Regions from separate parts of the Bradyrhizobium sp. SPXBL-04 genome, predicted to be linked through region 1. Evidence: predicted binding sites of a transcription regulator. Region 1 holds the regulator's gene; each other region holds the start of a gene.
What was found. The regulator LexA, encoded in region 1, represses DNA repair genes until DNA is damaged. The targets are predictions, from matches to a motif close to TGTTCNNNNTGTGTTCNG.
Positions count from the first base shown of each region.

Region 2: the regulator LexA is predicted to act here: its motif matches at 2,025-2,042, upstream of ACNJX8_RS40235 (helicase-related protein).
Region 3: the regulator LexA is predicted to act here: its motif matches at 1,784-1,801, upstream of ACNJX8_RS00820 (YifB family Mg chelatase-like AAA ATPase).
Region 4: the regulator LexA is predicted to act here: its motif matches at 1,897-1,914, upstream of ACNJX8_RS28090 (ImuA family protein).

Region 1 is NZ_CP182472.1:4,306,742-4,310,628, reverse strand. It holds gene ACNJX8_RS20350 (molybdopterin molybdotransferase MoeA) at 1-1,092, shown strand, start outside; gene lexA (transcriptional repressor LexA) at 1,270-1,971, shown strand; gene ACNJX8_RS20340 (hypothetical protein) at 2,550-2,984, shown strand; gene ACNJX8_RS20335 (ComEC/Rec2 family competence protein) at 3,123-3,887, opposite strand, start outside.
Region 2 is NZ_CP182472.1:8,446,428-8,450,314, forward strand. It holds gene ACNJX8_RS40235 (helicase-related protein) at 1-1,744, opposite strand, end outside; gene ACNJX8_RS40240 (DUF3108 domain-containing protein) at 2,474-3,283, opposite strand; gene rpmB (50S ribosomal protein L28) at 3,836-3,887, shown strand, end outside.
Region 3 is NZ_CP182472.1:171,386-175,272, reverse strand. It holds gene ACNJX8_RS00825 (hypothetical protein) at 1-76, opposite strand, end outside; gene ACNJX8_RS00820 (YifB family Mg chelatase-like AAA ATPase) at 187-1,725, opposite strand; gene ACNJX8_RS00815 (PilZ domain-containing protein) at 1,952-2,197, shown strand; gene ACNJX8_RS00810 (tetratricopeptide repeat protein) at 2,278-3,051, shown strand; gene ACNJX8_RS00805 (AAA family ATPase) at 3,139-3,887, opposite strand, start outside.
Region 4 is NZ_CP182472.1:5,906,279-5,910,165, forward strand. It holds gene ACNJX8_RS28085 (Y-family DNA polymerase) at 1-1,148, opposite strand, end outside; gene ACNJX8_RS28090 (ImuA family protein) at 1,045-1,833, opposite strand; gene ACNJX8_RS28095 (UdgX family uracil-DNA binding protein) at 1,998-3,395, shown strand; gene ACNJX8_RS28100 (inorganic phosphate transporter) at 3,494-3,887, shown strand, end outside.

The DNA.
Region 1 (3,887 bases):
GCGCTGCGCACGCAGCCGCCGGAAGCGATGTCGGCGATGGATGGCTATGCCGTGCGCGCGGCCGACGCGGGGGCGATCGATTCCCGACTGACGGTGATTGGCGAGGTAGCGGCGGGTCGTCCGTTCGCGGGAACGGTCGGCGCCGGCGAAGCCGTGCGGATCTTCACCGGCGGCGTCGTTCCCAACGGTGCCGACGCGGTCGTGATCCAGGAGGATACGGTCGCGGACGGCACGCGCATCACGATCAAGGAAGCCGCGATTCCCGGTCGGCACATCCGCCCCGCAGGCGTTGACTTCGCCGAAGGCGACGTGCTCCTGCGCAAGGGAACCCGTCTCACCGAGCGCGACCTCGCGCTCGCCGCCGCCATGAATCACCCGCAGCTTGCCGTCTGCCGCCGCCCGAAGGTCGCGATCCTCGCCACCGGCGACGAACTGGTGATGCCAGGCGCCGCGCCCGGCCGCGGCCAGATCGTCTATTCCAACGGCTATGCCCTGCACGCGCTCGCCCGCAGCGAGGGGGCCGAGACCATCGACCTCGGCATCGCCGCCGACACGCTGGAGGCCACCACCGCCGGCATCCGCCGCGCCCGCGAGAGCGGCGCCGACATCCTGGTCACGACCGGCGGCGCATCGGTCGGCGACCACGATCTGGTCCAGCAGGCGCTGAGGGACGAAGGTATCTCGATGGCGTTCTGGAAGATTGCGATGCGCCCGGGCAAGCCGATGATGCATGGGCGGCTCGGCGCGATGCGCGTGATCGGCCTGCCGGGTAATCCCGTCTCCTCCTATGTGTGCGCCTTCCTGTTCATGGTCCCGCTGATTCGTGCGGTGTCGGGTCGATCCGTGATTCATCACCGCCATGAGCGCGCCGTGCTCGGCCGCGATGTGGGCGCAAACGATATGCGCGCGGATTATCTTCGCGCACGTCTGGAACAGCGCGACGACGGCACGCTGGTGGCCGTTCCCGTCCATCACCAGGATTCCTCGCTGCTTGCGAATCTCGCTGCGGCACAGGCACTTCTCGTGCGCGCACCGTTCGCGCCGAAGGCCGGAGCTGGCTCGCCTTGCGAGGTGCTGCGCCTGCCCGTCTGAGCGCATCCACCACACGTGTTCCGCGAACTTTGTCGTGTTCACGCAAAATTAAGCAGTTGCGGAACACATATCGAACATATAGTGTCCGTTCATGATTTGTTTCGAGGATGTAGCGGTTCGCCGCTCCAATTCAGCGTCTCGGAATCGAACGACATCAACCGGGGGACTTTGGTCGAGATGTTAACGCGCAAACAATACGAGCTTCTGCGGTTCATCAGCGAACGTCTGAAGGAAAGCGGCGTGCCGCCCTCCTTCGACGAGATGAAGGATGCGCTCGACCTGCGCTCGAAATCGGGCATCCATCGCCTGATCACCGCGCTGGAGGAGCGCGGCTTCATCCGTCGCCTGCCCAACCGCGCCCGTGCCATCGAGGTGATCAAGCTGCCTGAGCTCCAGGCCGCCGCCGGCAACCGCCGCGGCTTCACGCCAAGCGTCATCGAGGGCAATCTCGGCAAGGTGCGCGCGAGCTCCAGCCCACCCGCCGACGAGGGCGAGCGTCCCGTTGCGGTGCCGGTGATGGGTCGCATCGCAGCCGGTACGCCGATCGAAGCGTTGCAGACCCGCAGTCACACCATCAGCGTACCGCCCGACATGCTCGGCTCGGGCGAACATTATGCGCTCGAAGTGCGCGGTGATTCGATGGTCGAGGCCGGCATCCTTGACGGCGACATGGCGCTGATCCAGCGCAACGAGAGCGCCGATACCGGCGACATCGTGGTGGCGCTGATCGACGACGAGGAAGCGACGCTCAAGCGCTTCCGCCGCCGCGGCGCGTCGATCGCGCTCGAGCCCGCCAACGCCGCCTACGAGGTGCGCATCCTGCCGCCGAACCGGGTGAAGATTCAGGGCAAGCTGATCGGACTGTACCGCAAGTACTGAGAAGACTCAGTGGTCATTCGATACCGATGATTCCGATTGGAGCGGACGGATTGTCCGCTTCAGCTGGATAGTCTTTCTGGTCTTGGGCAGATTATCTGGCCCCTTTCCAAGCGCTACGTCCTCGGCATGCCGCCCGAAGCACTCATCGCTTTGCGGCTCAAGAGATCGAGGAGACAACGATGCGTAGGATCGTTTTGAGCGCCTTCGCAACTGTGCTGATCGCTGCATCGGCAGCGCAAGCATTCGCAGCACAATCGCAGCACCATCCCCGCAAGTCGGCGCATGCGACAACGAGTGAGCAATTCCGCAGCGCCCGAAGTGCCGTCGCGCGACAGCCACAGCCGAGTTGGCCATATTCCGGATGGTCGGCGCCCGCAGGCCGCTGACGCTCGCATCCGCCAAATGCACTGAAGCGAGCTTTGTTCCTATTGGATTCGGGAAAGATAATGTGATCGCATCCGGCTGACGCCAGCCGCAGATTCGCCCACAAGCAAGCAGAATGTTACGTGCTTCCACTCTGATAGAGGCTTGCGCCTCCGAAAGAGGCGCGGGTTGCTATCTTCGAATAGGAGCACCCGATGTGTGACTACAGTCTGCATGCCGTTGCATCGCGCCCCGCCGAAGTCGGCGAGACGATCGTGTCGACAACGTTCCGCGGCACCTCGACGCGCGGCTTCGCTTCCGCGGCCGACCCGACCGTGGCCGTCTGCCTGCTGCCGGGAACGGAGCTCGCCTTCGCCGACAACGTCCGTTACGACAATCGTTGGATCTGGACGCGCACGATCAACTCCCGCGTCGGCAAGTTCGGCAAGATCGATCCGCACATTCCCGATCGCCATCATGACGCGATCGAATTCCCCGACGGCAAATACGTGCTGGTGACGCAGCTCGTCGAAGGCCAGCACGCAACCGTGCTGCAACTGCCGGTGACGCAGCCGGTCAGCGAGCGTGAGCACAAGCCGCAGATCGATGCCGACAGCCGGCCGACGATCACGCGTCTGCCGATCGGCTGAGCCGTCCCTGGCCACCAGGTCGGGCCAGGATTGAAAATGCCATCGCCGGCCGAGGCCGGCGAGATGGTATGATTTATGTTCTGCGGAAGTCCGGCTGGACCCGGACCAGCTCCTGCATTTGTTCTTAATCGTCTGGCCTTAATCGTCGGCCTGCAAGTCGGTCTCCGCCGGAATCGCGTCCCGGTTGCGGGCCGTAGCCGCCTTCGGCGCGAGGCTTCCGTCGAAATCACCCTCGCCGGCGCCGGCCGGGAGCCAAGGGCGGCTTGTGCCTCTTGCTCTCACAGCCTGAACCGCAAAACCGTCACCACGCTGCGTCAACGCCAGCGCGCCTTGGCTGGTGAGACGCTGCCGATCGACCACCATCGCCGCGCAATCGGGCGGTGCGGGCCGCCGCGTCACTACCAGCGCGGCGCGGCTGCAATCATCAGCCAGCGCGTCGATCCGCAAGGAAAGCGCAACCAGCCTCCCGTCGGCGAGCGGCGTCACGCAGCCGGCCTCGTCGCACGACACGCCGTCGGCCAGCGAGCTACTCCCGGCGTCGCGCGGATCGGCGTCGGCAGCTAACCACTCCCTAAGCAGAAAGCCGTCCTTGCTCGTCCGGATCACATGCAGGTGTCCGTCGCGGCCGCGCACCGCGACGCTCGCGCCGTCTCCGGCAATCAGGATATCGGGCTGCCGCACCGACAGCCCCCAGGCAATGGAAGCCAGTAGCAGCAGGGCACCAGACCAGCGCAAGGGGGTGCGCAACAGGCCCATCACGATGATCCCGAGGCTTGCCGCGACCAGCGGCGCGATGCCGAAGGCGGGGATGCGGCCGACTGCGCCCGGCAGTGCCGCCACCCAGCGCGATACCGCGACCATCCAGTCGATCCCGATCCCCATTAGCCACCAGAACACGCCGTC
Region 2 (3,887 bases), 4.1 Mb from region 1:
CGGCAGACAGCCGCGCCACGGCATCGCCGGTCCAGCGGATCATGCCTTCCGAGGTCAGCACGAACTGCTCGTCCGGCGCGTTGCCCAGCTTCTCGGCGCGCGTGTTGATCTCGCCGGCGAGCACCGCTTGCGCTGCAGCCTGCAAGGCTTTCGCATCGGAGCCGGCTTCCGCCACGTCCGGTGCAAAGGTGAAGCCGTCGAGGCGGCCGATGACATGGCCTTCGACGATGACTTCGCCGGTCTTGCCGATTTCAGTATTCAAGCTCGTGTTCTCCCGCAGGCGGCGCATCAATACACTGGTCCGGCGATCAACGAAACGCTCAGTCAAGCGTTCATGGAGCGCATCCGATAATTTATTTTCGACCTCCCGCGCGATCCCCTGCCAGCGTTCGGGGTCTTTCAGCCAGTCCGGGCGGTTGGCGACGAAGGTCCAGGTGCGAATCTGCGCGATCCGGGCCGACAGCGTGTCGATGTCGCCGTCGATGCGGTCGGCCTGGTCGACCTGGGCGGCGAACCAGGCATCGGGGACGCATCCCTTCTGCATCAGGAAGCCGTACAGCGTCGTCACCAGCTCGGCATGGGCGGCCGGCGACAGCTTTCGGTAATCGGGGACCTGGCAGGCCTCCCAGAGGCGTTCCACGGCTTCCTTGCCATGCGCGATATCGCGCACCTCGCCGTCGCGGGCGGCGTGGTCGAGCACGCGCATGTCCTCGGCAACAGGCGCGCGCGTCAGCGCCTCGTGCCCCGGAGGTAAGTTCAACGACACCTGGAGCGCGCCGAGCGAGGAGAAATCCAGCTTCGAGTTGCGCCATTGCAGCATCTTCACGGCATCGAAGGTGTGGTTCTGCAGCGCGTTGACGAGCTCTGGCTCGAACGGCGCGCAGCGGCCCGTGGTGCCGAAGGTGCCGTTGCGCGTGGCGCGGCCGGCGCGGCCGGCGACCTGCGCGAACTCGGCCGGCGTCAGCCTGCGGAACTGGTAGCCGTCGAACTTGCGGTCGGAAGCGAAGGCGACGTGGTCGACGTCGAGATTGAGGCCCATGCCAACGGCGTCGGTGGCGACGAGATAGTCGACATCGCCGTTCTGGAACATCGCCACTTGCGCGTTGCGCGTGCGCGGCGACAGCGAGCCCAGCACCACGGCGGCGCCGCCATGCTGGCGGCGGATCAGCTCGGCGATGGCGTAGACCTCGTCGGCCGAGAACGCGACGATGGCGGTGCGGCGCGGCTGGCGCGTGATCTTGCGGTCGCCGGCGAATTCGAGGCTCGACAGGCGCGGCCGCGTGATCATGGACACGCCCGGCAACAGCCGCTCGATGATCGGGCGCATCGTGGCAGCGCCGAGCAGCAGCGTCTCGTCGCGGCCGCGGCGGTTGAGGATGCGGTCGGTGAAGACGTGGCCGCGTTCGAGGTCCGAGGCGATCTGGACCTCGTCGATGGCGAGGAACGAGACATCGAGGTCGCGCGGCATCGCCTCGACGGTCGAGACCCAATAGCGCGGCTTCTTCGGCTTGATCTTCTCCTCGCCGGTGACGAGCGCGACGCTCTCTGGCCCCGCGCGATCGGCGATCTTGTTGTAGACCTCGCGCGCAAGCAGGCGCAGCGGCAGCCCGATCATGCCGGAGGGATGCGCCAGCATCCGCTCGATGGCGAGATGGGTCTTGCCGGTGTTGGTCGGCCCGAGCACTGCAGTGACGCCGGCGCCGGGCGCGCGCTCGGAAGCGAAGGGGGAGGGAGAGAAAGCCATATCCAGGGATTAGGTAGTGGCGATTTGGGCGAATGTCAGTGCCGTTTTGGGGCGGGAGCGCGAAGCGCTTGAAAGTCGCCTCGCCCCGCTTGCGGGGAGAGGCCGGCGCGAAGCAACGAGTGAGGGGGCTGTCCGCGAGTCGAACTGTCACCGTTTTCGCGGATGCAGCCCCTCACCCCAACCCTCTCCCCGTAAGGACGGGGAGAGGGAGAAGAGAGAGCTCCCCAAACCTCGCGCAACTGTCTCACTTTGCGACGCTTTTCCCGTTGGCCTTAAGCTTCGGAACGACTCTAGAACGAATCGCGGCCGAATCGCTGACTCCCCTCGAGTCCCGTTCCGTTCACGCAACATGTCGCGGGACTCGTATTGATTGCGCACTAGATGGAGTTTTGCCCTCCTGCACAAGCGAGGTTTCGGTGGCGGGTTTCTTAAAATTGGGGATGGCGCGGAGTCGAATCAGAATCGGGCGGGAGTCAAATGGATTCCCGTCTCGCCGGCCTGCCACAACAAAAAGTGCGAAAACAACCCCATGCACAGTAGCATGTCATTGAATTCACACACTTTCTTACCCTCCCCTGGAGGGGGAGGGTCGGCGCACATGGAGCGCAGCGAAATGCGCGACGGGGTGCGGTGATCTCTCCCCACGGGTACTGTTCGTGCGGAGAGATCACCCCACCCCGCTCGCGCTACGCGCGATCGACCCTCCCCCTCCAGGGGAGGGTGAAGGCGCTACTGCGTCTTCGCCACGCGCGGCGGCTGGGGGGAGGTGATGAAGCTGGTGGCTTCCAGCATGGCCGGTCCCAGCGGCGTCGGCACTTTCAGCCAGAACGGGACCAGGATGCGCGTGCCCGCCACCGGCGCGAACGCGATCTCGATGTTGCGCTGGGCGGCGAGGTATTTGATCACGGGGCGGTCGGGGATGTAGCCCGCCACAGGCACGAAATAGAGCGCGCAGACCACGACCGGGCCACGATAGCCCTTCTCGGCCTTGACGCTCTCCATGCGCTTGAAATCGAGTTTTAAGTCGTAGCGCATGCGGCCGTCGAACACGGGCGCTGCGTTGTGGCAGGCCTCCGGCGAGACCGGATCGCCAGTGCCGGGCACGCGCAGCAGCGAGGCCGTCATCGGGTCCCAGACGCCGCGGCGATGCGCCTCGGTGACGACGATGCGGTCCGGATCGACCGGCGGCTCCGGCAGGATCGCGAACTCCTTCACATTGCCCTTGTCGAGCGTGATGCGGATCTCTTCGGTCTTCTTCGAGGTGGTGGTGGAGGCTTGGTAGCCGGTCGCAACCAGCGCGCCGTTGACGACGCGGCCCTGCGAGGCGCCGGTGCCGGACCCGCCCGTGAACGATTTCAAAATCCCCGTGGTGCCGCCGGAGGCCGCGGCCGCGAACACGTCGTCCTGGATGTCGATGTTCCAGGCGCCCCTGCCGACGGGAATGCCCGCCAGCGTCGCCTCATATTGCGCCTCGAGCTTGCCCTGCGCCGCCACGGGCTCGGCCGCCCACGCCACGGCGAGGCCGCACAGGGCCGCCAGGGCGAGCTGGCCGGCAGAGCGCCGCCGGGGCGAAACGGGGGACGAGGTGGGCACGAAGCTTTCCAATCGGGGCGCCAATCGATGCGTTACTTAAGCCGAAATCGGCGGCAGGCAATGCGTCCGGGCGCGCAGACGCGGAACTCCACCGGATTCTTCCGGCGCGATTACGCCCTTTATGTGATGGTAAGGCGTTCCGATCATTGCCGTTTTGGTGATTGGGGCGCCGCGGGCTCCGGCACCTCTCCCGCTTGCGGGAGAGGTCGCGCAAAGCGCGGGTGAGGGCTCTCTCCTCTTGGGGACTCCCGGCCGGGGCACCACCCGTGATAACGACTGTCCCTGCGCGGAGAGAGCCCCCTCCCCAACCCTCCCCCGCAAGCGGGAGAGGGAGCGCACCACCGCCGGGCCGGGCACGAAACCCACCCCAAATCCTTGACTACCCGCCCCTTCCCCCCTATACGTCCGCCCGCTCCCTGCAAGGACAGAGAATTCGCCCCCGTGGCGCCCAGAATGGCGGCCGCAACTCGTTGGGGGTTTAGGATAAGGATTTTTGCCATGTCTCGCCGCTGCGAACTGACGGCCAAGGGCCCCCTCGTCGGCCACAAGG
Region 3 (3,887 bases), 4.1 Mb from region 1:
ATCCGATCTCAGCGCGGGCGAACACCGCCGCTGCCAACAGGGGGACAACCGAGGCCAGGATCTTGAAACGCAACATGACACTCTACTCGCCCGGGCCCCTCGGGAACTCGTGTTGGAAACACATGGGGCTTATGGTTTGCAGAGCGTAAAGGAAACTCGTTACCGCCGGGTTGATGCGCGGAATGATCAGGCCAACTGGCGCACATCCTCCGCGAGTGCGCGGTAGGACAGGGCCTCGGCGAGGTGCAAGCGGCCGATCTTGTCGGCATTGTCGAGATCGGCCAGCGTGCGCGCGACCCGCAGCACGCGATGATAGCCGCGCGCCGACAGCCGCATGGTCTCGGCGGCGTCGCGCAGCAGTTTGGCGCCCTGCGCATCCGGCTTGGCGATCTCTTCCAGGACCGAGGCCGGCGCCTCGGCATTGGTGCGGACGTTGGGCAGGCCGGCATCGGCATAACGCGCAAGCTGGATGTCGCGTGCGGCCGCCACGCGCGCGGCGACCTCGGCGGAGCCTTCCGCCGGCGGCGGTAGGATCAAATCGGCCGCGGTCACTGCCGGCACCTCAATGCGCAGATCAATGCGATCCATCAGGGGACCGGAGATGCGCGCCTGGTAGTCGCCGGTGCAGCGGTCGATGCGGCCGCGCTTGCAGGCATAGCCGGGCTCGAACGCATTGCCGCAGCGGCAGGGATTCATTGCGGCCACCAGCATGAAGCGGGCAGGGTAGGTGACGCGGTGATTGGCGCGCGACACCGCGACCTCGCCGTTCTCCAAGGGCTGGCGCAGCGAATCCAGGACGCGCGGATCGAACTCGGGCAGCTCGTCGAGGAACAGCACGCCCTGATGCGCCAGCGAGATCTCGCCGGGCTTGGCGCGCATGCCGCCGCCGGTGAGCGCGGCCATGCTGGCGGAATGATGCGGCGAGCGGAACGGCCGCCGCGCGGTCAGCGCGCCGCCCTCGATCTCGCCGGCGACGGACGCGATCATGGAGACTTCGAGCAATTCGCTCGGCGACAGCGGCGGCAGGATCGAGGGCAGGCGCGCCGCCAGCATCGACTTGCCCGCGCCGGGCGCACCGATCATCAAGAGGTGATGCCCGCCGGCAGCCGCGATCTCCAGCGCCCGCTTGGCGCTTTCCTGGCCCTTGATATCGCGCAGGTCGAGGGACGAGGCGGCGGCTTCATGCACCTTCGGTGAGGGCCGCGACAGCACCTGCGTGCCCTTGAAATGGTTGGCGATCTGAATGAGCGATTGTGCGGCGATGATCTGGATGTCCGGGCTCGCCCAGGCCGCCTCCGAGCCGCAGGCGGCCGGGCAGATCAGGCCCTCCTCGCGTCCATTGGCGCCGATCGCGGCGGGCAGGACACCTGCGACCGGCGCGATCGACCCGTCGAGGCCGAGTTCGCCCAGAACCGTGAAACCCGTCAGCGCATCCGGCGGGATCGCGCCGATCGCCGCCATCAGCCCGAGCGCGATCGGCAGGTCGTAATGGCTGCCCTCCTTGGGCAGATCGGCCGGCGCCAGATTGACGATGATCCGCCGCGCCGGCAGCGCCAGCCCCGAGGCGATCAGGGCCGAACGGACCCGCTCGCGCGCCTCCGACACCGCCTTGTCCGGCAAGCCGACGATCGCGAAGGCCGGCAGGCCCGGGGCGACCTGCACCTGCACGTCGACCGCACGGGCCTCGATCCCCTCAAAGGCGACGGTAGAAACCCGCTGAACCATGCTCGAACCAGCCTGCCCTCTCGTGCAATTAGGGGTAGCAGAGCCTGGCGCCCTTCGCAAGAACAATACAGGAACATTTCCGAGGCCAAGCAAGCCCTAACCGACCGTAAACGCGATGCCGACACTACGCCTCGAATGCGAGCGGCTCTCCTCAGCACATTCCAACGAATGTCCGCTACTCCTGGGGCTGCGGGATGGGCCGTGATCTAACGGGTGAAGAATTCAAATGCTTGCAAATCGCCGGAGAAGCGAACGCCGGGTGTGCAGCCGGCTGGCCAAGATCCATTTTGGTGCGGGCTCGCTGCCGCGCGACTGCACGATCACGGATATTTCGGATGGCGGCGTGAAAGTGGTGGCGGAATTCCTGGAAGTGCCGCCGCAATTCACCATCATCTTCGCGCCCGATTATTCCCGCCAATGCCGCCTGCGCTGGCGCATCGGCTGCGAGTTCGGCGCGGAGTTCGTCGATTAGGCCTTAATGGCTGCGCCTCCTTAACGGGGCTTTAGCGTTAATGGGTAAGCATCTCTGATCAGTCGCCGAGTGATCAGAGTATGCCCAAGCGTCCGTCCGCCGCCTTTCCTTCGGCGAAATTCCTGCTTCCCGCGTTCATGGTGCTCGTCCTCGGCGGCTGCCAGACCAATGGCATCGAGGATGTGACCGGCGCGCTCGGCGTCAGATCTGACGCCGCCGTCAAGGTCGACGCCAAGCCGGACATGGACGCCCTGCGCGAACGCTACCGCGCCAAGCCCGGCGATCCCAGCATTGCGCTCGCCTACGGCAAGGCGCTGCGCGAGAGCGGCCAGCGGGCGCAGGCCGTCGCGGTGATGGAGCAGGCCGTACTCGCCCATCCCAGCAACAAGGCATTGCTCGCCGGCTATGGCCGCGCGCTTGCCGACAACGGCAATTTCCAGCAGGCCTTCGATGTTCTCGGCCGTGCGCATACGCCCGAGGATCCGGATTGGCGCATCCTGTCGGCGCAGGGCGCGGCGCTCGATCAGCTCGGCCGCAACGAGGAGGCGCAGCAATATTACGCGACCGCCCTAAAGATCGTGCCCGACGAGCCGCAGGTTTTGTCCAATCTCGGCCTGTCCTACATGCTGCAGAACAATCTGCCGCGGGCAGAGGAAACGATGCGCCGCGCGCATGAGCGCAATCCCGGAGATCCCCGCGTGCGCGCCAATCTCGCGCTCGTGCTGGGGCTGGAAGGAAAGCAGGCCGAGGCCGAGATCATCGTGAAGGCCGATCTGCCGCCGGATCAAGCGGCAGCAAAGGTCACGGCGCTGCGGCAATTGCTGGCGAAGAAGCAGCAGCGGGCGGACAGATAGCCCACGCTCTTCTCTTCGTAGATTCTCGTTTTGACGCGTTGTCTTCGCACGAACCGGTAGCCAGTTCGCTCGAAGACGCTTCCAGCCTTACGACGCCTTGCGATGCGGGGCGGATCCGCGGCCCGACCTGCCCTTCAGCTTTTTCAGCAGCGGCCCGAGCAGCGAACGCTTCGGCTTCTTCACCTCGCCGCGGCCGGCGAGGCGGTTCGCCATGCTCTGGAACAGAAGGGTGGTGCGGTGACTCTTGGAGACCTCCGCGATCATCTGGCCATTGTTGGCAGCGGTCGAGAACAGCTTCGAATCGAACGGGATCACCGCGAGCGGCTGGCTCTCCATGGTCTTGGCGAAGGCTTTGACCTCGATCTCCGCCCGCTTGTGCATGCCGACCTGGTTGAGGCAGTACAGCGGCGGCCGGTCGTTCGGCCGCGCCGCCTTGAGCACGCTCAGCATGTTCTTGGTGTTGCGCAAATTGGCGAGATCGGGCTCGGCCACGATCACGATGTCGTCGGCGTTGACCAACGCGCGCCGGGTCCAGCCCGACCATTGGTGGGGAACATCGAGCACGATGCAAGGCGTGGTCATGCGCAGCGTGTCGAACACCGCGTCGAAGGCTTCGGCGCCGAAATCATAGACGCGGTCGAGCGTCGCGGGCGCGGCCAGCAGGCTGAGCCGCTCGGTGCACTTGGCGAGCAGGCGCTCCATCAGCGCCGTGTCCGGCCGGTCCTGCGACAGCACCGCGTTGGCGATGCCCTGCACCGGATCCTGATTGTAGTCGAGGCTCGCGGTGCCGAAGGCGAGGTCGAGATCGATCACGACGGAATCGAGCGCGAGATCGC
Region 4 (3,887 bases), 1.6 Mb from region 1:
TTGCCGCCGATGCGTGCGGCAATGCGGTCGATCAGTGCGGCGAGCTCGTCATTGTCGTGGACATGAGCGTCGAGATCGCGCTGCTCCTGGACCACGATCTCGGTGCGGCTCGCCGACAGCCGCACCATGTCGAAGCCGAAGCCGGGATCGAGCGGATCGGCGAGTGCGTCGAGGCGCTCGCGGAACAGGCGGTCAATGACCGCGCTTCGCGTCACCGGATGTCCGGTCTCGACCGTGATCGCGCGCACCACGCCGTCGGTGCGGAAGAAGGCGGCTTCCAGGCGCCGCGCGCCCTTGCCTTGCTTCTCCATGGACGCGATCAACGTGTCGGCGAGCCGCGACAGCGTCATCGCGATCATGGTGTCGGTCGCGATCGGCTCGGCAAAGCGCTTTTCCACGATGTAGTCGGGCAGCGGCTTGCGCGGGTTGATCGGCGCATCGCCCTGCCCCAGCGCATGCGCCAGCAGCGTGGAGAACCGCGCGCCGAACCGCGCCGTGATCTCGCTCGGCGTGCGCGCGGCGACATCGCCGATGGTCTTCAGCCCGGCACGGCGCAGGCCAGTGGTGATGGTCTCGCCTGCGCCCAGCGCGGATATCGGCAACCGGCTGATCGCCTCCGCCTCCTCGCCATCGGCCACGATGGTGCCCGTGGCCTGCCGCGTCAACGTGCGCGCGCAGACCGAGGTGCCGGCGATCGCCGCGCTGACGGTAAACCCCTGCCGGGCCAATGCGCGGACCAACGTCCGCAACAACGCGGCCTCACCACCAAACAGATGCGCGCAGCCGGTGATGTCGAGGAACAGCCCGTGCGGCGGATCGAGCGCCACCAGCGGCGTGAAGCGGTCGCACCAGTCCGCGACATCGCTGAGCGTCTTCGCATCGGCCACGACATCGGCGTCGAACACACGTAAGTCCGGGCACATCGCCCGCGCATTCGCCAGCGGCTGACCGATATACAGGCCGAGGCGCTCGGCGGCCTCGTCCAGCGCATGAATCACCAGCGCATTGTTGTCCTTGATGACGACGATGCTTGGATCATTGCTCTTATGCAGTCCGACGTTGCCAAAGAACCGCTGAATCCGGTCGATTGGCAGGCGCGGCAGCCACAGGCTGAGGACACGTCGACGGCTCACTGAACTGGCACTCATCACATTTCCATTCCATGATCCACCGGCCACATGGGCCATGACGATTGCGCAAGAGCTCGGCATCGAAGCGCGGCGCCCCCCAGGCACTCCACACCGGGCCCGGCGGTGAATGCGCCGCGCGCAGCATCCATCGTGTTTCCGCGGTCGAGGGCATCGGTTGCGCGGCCATGCGCAGCAAGAGCCCGGTGACGCCGGAAGATTGCGCGGCCAGCGTCAGCTTGCGGCTCGCCACGAGATCGAACTGCCTGATCTCGCCCCAGAGCTCGAGCACCACGGCCCCCAGCGCATCGCAGGCGAGCGCGTCGGCTGAAGTGCGCAGTGCGCTCTCGACATCGGCGGCGCGCACCATCACCACGCGGCGCGGATCGAGACCGAGTTCGGCAAGCCCGCTCATCGACAGCGCGCCGGTTTCGATTTCCGAAAAATCCTGCCGCACCCACAGCAGCGGCTTGCGTGCCGTCACGCGGCCCGCAAGCCCCATGACGAAGCCCGTCGCGACCGTCCCCTGCCGGCCCTCGCAAAACACCTCATGGATCGCCGCGCGTGCAAGCCCGCCCTTCAGCGCGGTATCCGCCTCGCTGTGGCCGAGCGCGACGCGATCGCGATGATGCACGACCTCCGCCGTCTCAATGCGCTCGATTTGGCTGCGCAAGGTCGCAAGCGCGCTGATGCGTGCGCCGCTCATGCTCGCCGCTCCTTCAGAGATTGATGCCGTGGTCCTAAAAGAAGAACCAACGGCTGGCTCATTTGTTCATGATATGTTCTAATATAAAGCTAACGGCGCCCCGAGAGTCAATCGAATTGGCGCTCAGTCGGATTCATGAGCAGAATCAAGAGGATTCAAGTGCCATGTACCTCATCACTCTCGACAGCCAGACCGATTTCGAGAGCTGGCGCAAAACCGCCCGCGCGCTCGCACTGCATCAGATCGCACCGGCCGACGTGACCTGGAGCGTGCAGGGCCGCGCGAAAGAGGCGGTGCCGGCCGGTCTATGCGAAGCGCCAGGCATTCCGCCGATCGAAACCGACGGCACCTTCAGCGTGCCGGCCAATTTCATCGAGCTCGCCCGCATCGCGGCCCTGCACCGCGACGGTGAACGCTTTGCGCTGCTCTATCGCCTGCTGTGGCGGTTACGGACCGACCACGATCTGCTCGAGACCAGGGCCGATCCGGACGTCGCGCAGGCGACAGCGATGGCCGTCAGCGTGCATCGCGACATGCAGCGGATGCGCGATGTCATTCGCTTCCGCGAGATCGGACGCGAGCACAACGCACATTACGCGGCCTGGTTCGTGCCGGAGCATCACATCGTCGAATTCACCGCCCCCTTCTTCGCGCGCCGCTACGCCGACATGCCCTGGTCGATCCTCACGCCCGATATTTGCGCCCATTGGGACGGCCACGCGATCTCCTTCACCCCGGGCATCAGCCAGATGGAGATGCCCGCCCCAAACCGGTTGGAGGAAACCTGGCGCCGCCACTTTCGGCCAGACCAACCGATCATGCCGGAAGCGCCGAAGAAGAGTCACAGGAACCTGTCGAAAGCCTCGATACTTGAACCGCTGCTCGCCGATGCCGAACGCTGGACCGGCGGGTGGATCACCCCGCGGCCGGAGGCTCCGATGAAACGCAAGCTAGCTGCCGATGATCTCGACGCGCTCCGTAAGGAGGCCGCGCATTGCCGCGCCTGCCATCTCTACAAGGACGCAACCCAGACCGTGTTCGGCGAAGGCCCGAAGTCCGCCAACATCATGCTGGTCGGCGAGCAGCCCGGCGACAAGGAAGACCTGGCCGGCCATCCCTTCGTCGGCCCGGCCGGCCAGATGCTCGACCGCGCGTTGGAGGAGGCCGGCGTAGATCGCAAGAAGGTCTATGTCACCAACGCGGTCAAACACTTCAAATTCGTGCCACGCGGAAAGGTCCGCCTGCACCAGAAGCCGACTACGCCGGAGATCCGGGCGTGCCGGCAATGGTACGAGCGGGAAGTTTCGGCAATCCAGCCCGATCTCATCGTGGCGATGGGCGCCACCGCCGCGCAAAGCGTGTTCGGCAAGATCACCCCAATCGGCAAAAACCGAGGCCGGCTCATCGACCTACCCGACGGCCGCAAGGCTTTGGTAACAGTGCATCCGTCTTATCTGCTGCGGCTGCCAGATCCCGAGACCAAGGTGCTGGAATATCAGCGCTTTGTCGACGATTTGAAGATCGCGGCCGGCTTGCAGAAGAAGGCTGCACGGGCTGCCTAATACTGGCAGCAAAAACGGCCTTCACGCCTTAGTTGTCATCCGGCCTTCAAATCCATCGCGGACAATACCCTTACTTGAAAGTTAAGGGGCGTCCAGACATGACCGATGTTGCATTTGACCGCGCGGTAACAGATCCCGCGCCCGTCCAGCCGGCCTCGCGGCCAAATCTCGACAAGGGCTTCAATCCGCTGACGTTGATCCTGTTCTTCGGCATCCTCGCCGCCGGCCTGCTGTTCGTCGCCTACAGCATCTATGTCGACATCAACGCGACCGGCACGCGGGTGACGACCTACCTGCCCTACATCCTCCTGTTCGTCGCGCTCCTGATCGCGCTCGGCTTCGAATTCGTCAACGGCTTCCACGACACCGCCAATGCGGTGGCGACCGTGATCTACACCCATTCGCTGCCAGCCGAAGTCGCGGTGATGTGGTCGGGCTTCTTCAACTTCCTCGGCGTGCTCTTGTCTTCCGGCGCGGTCGCCTTCGGCATCG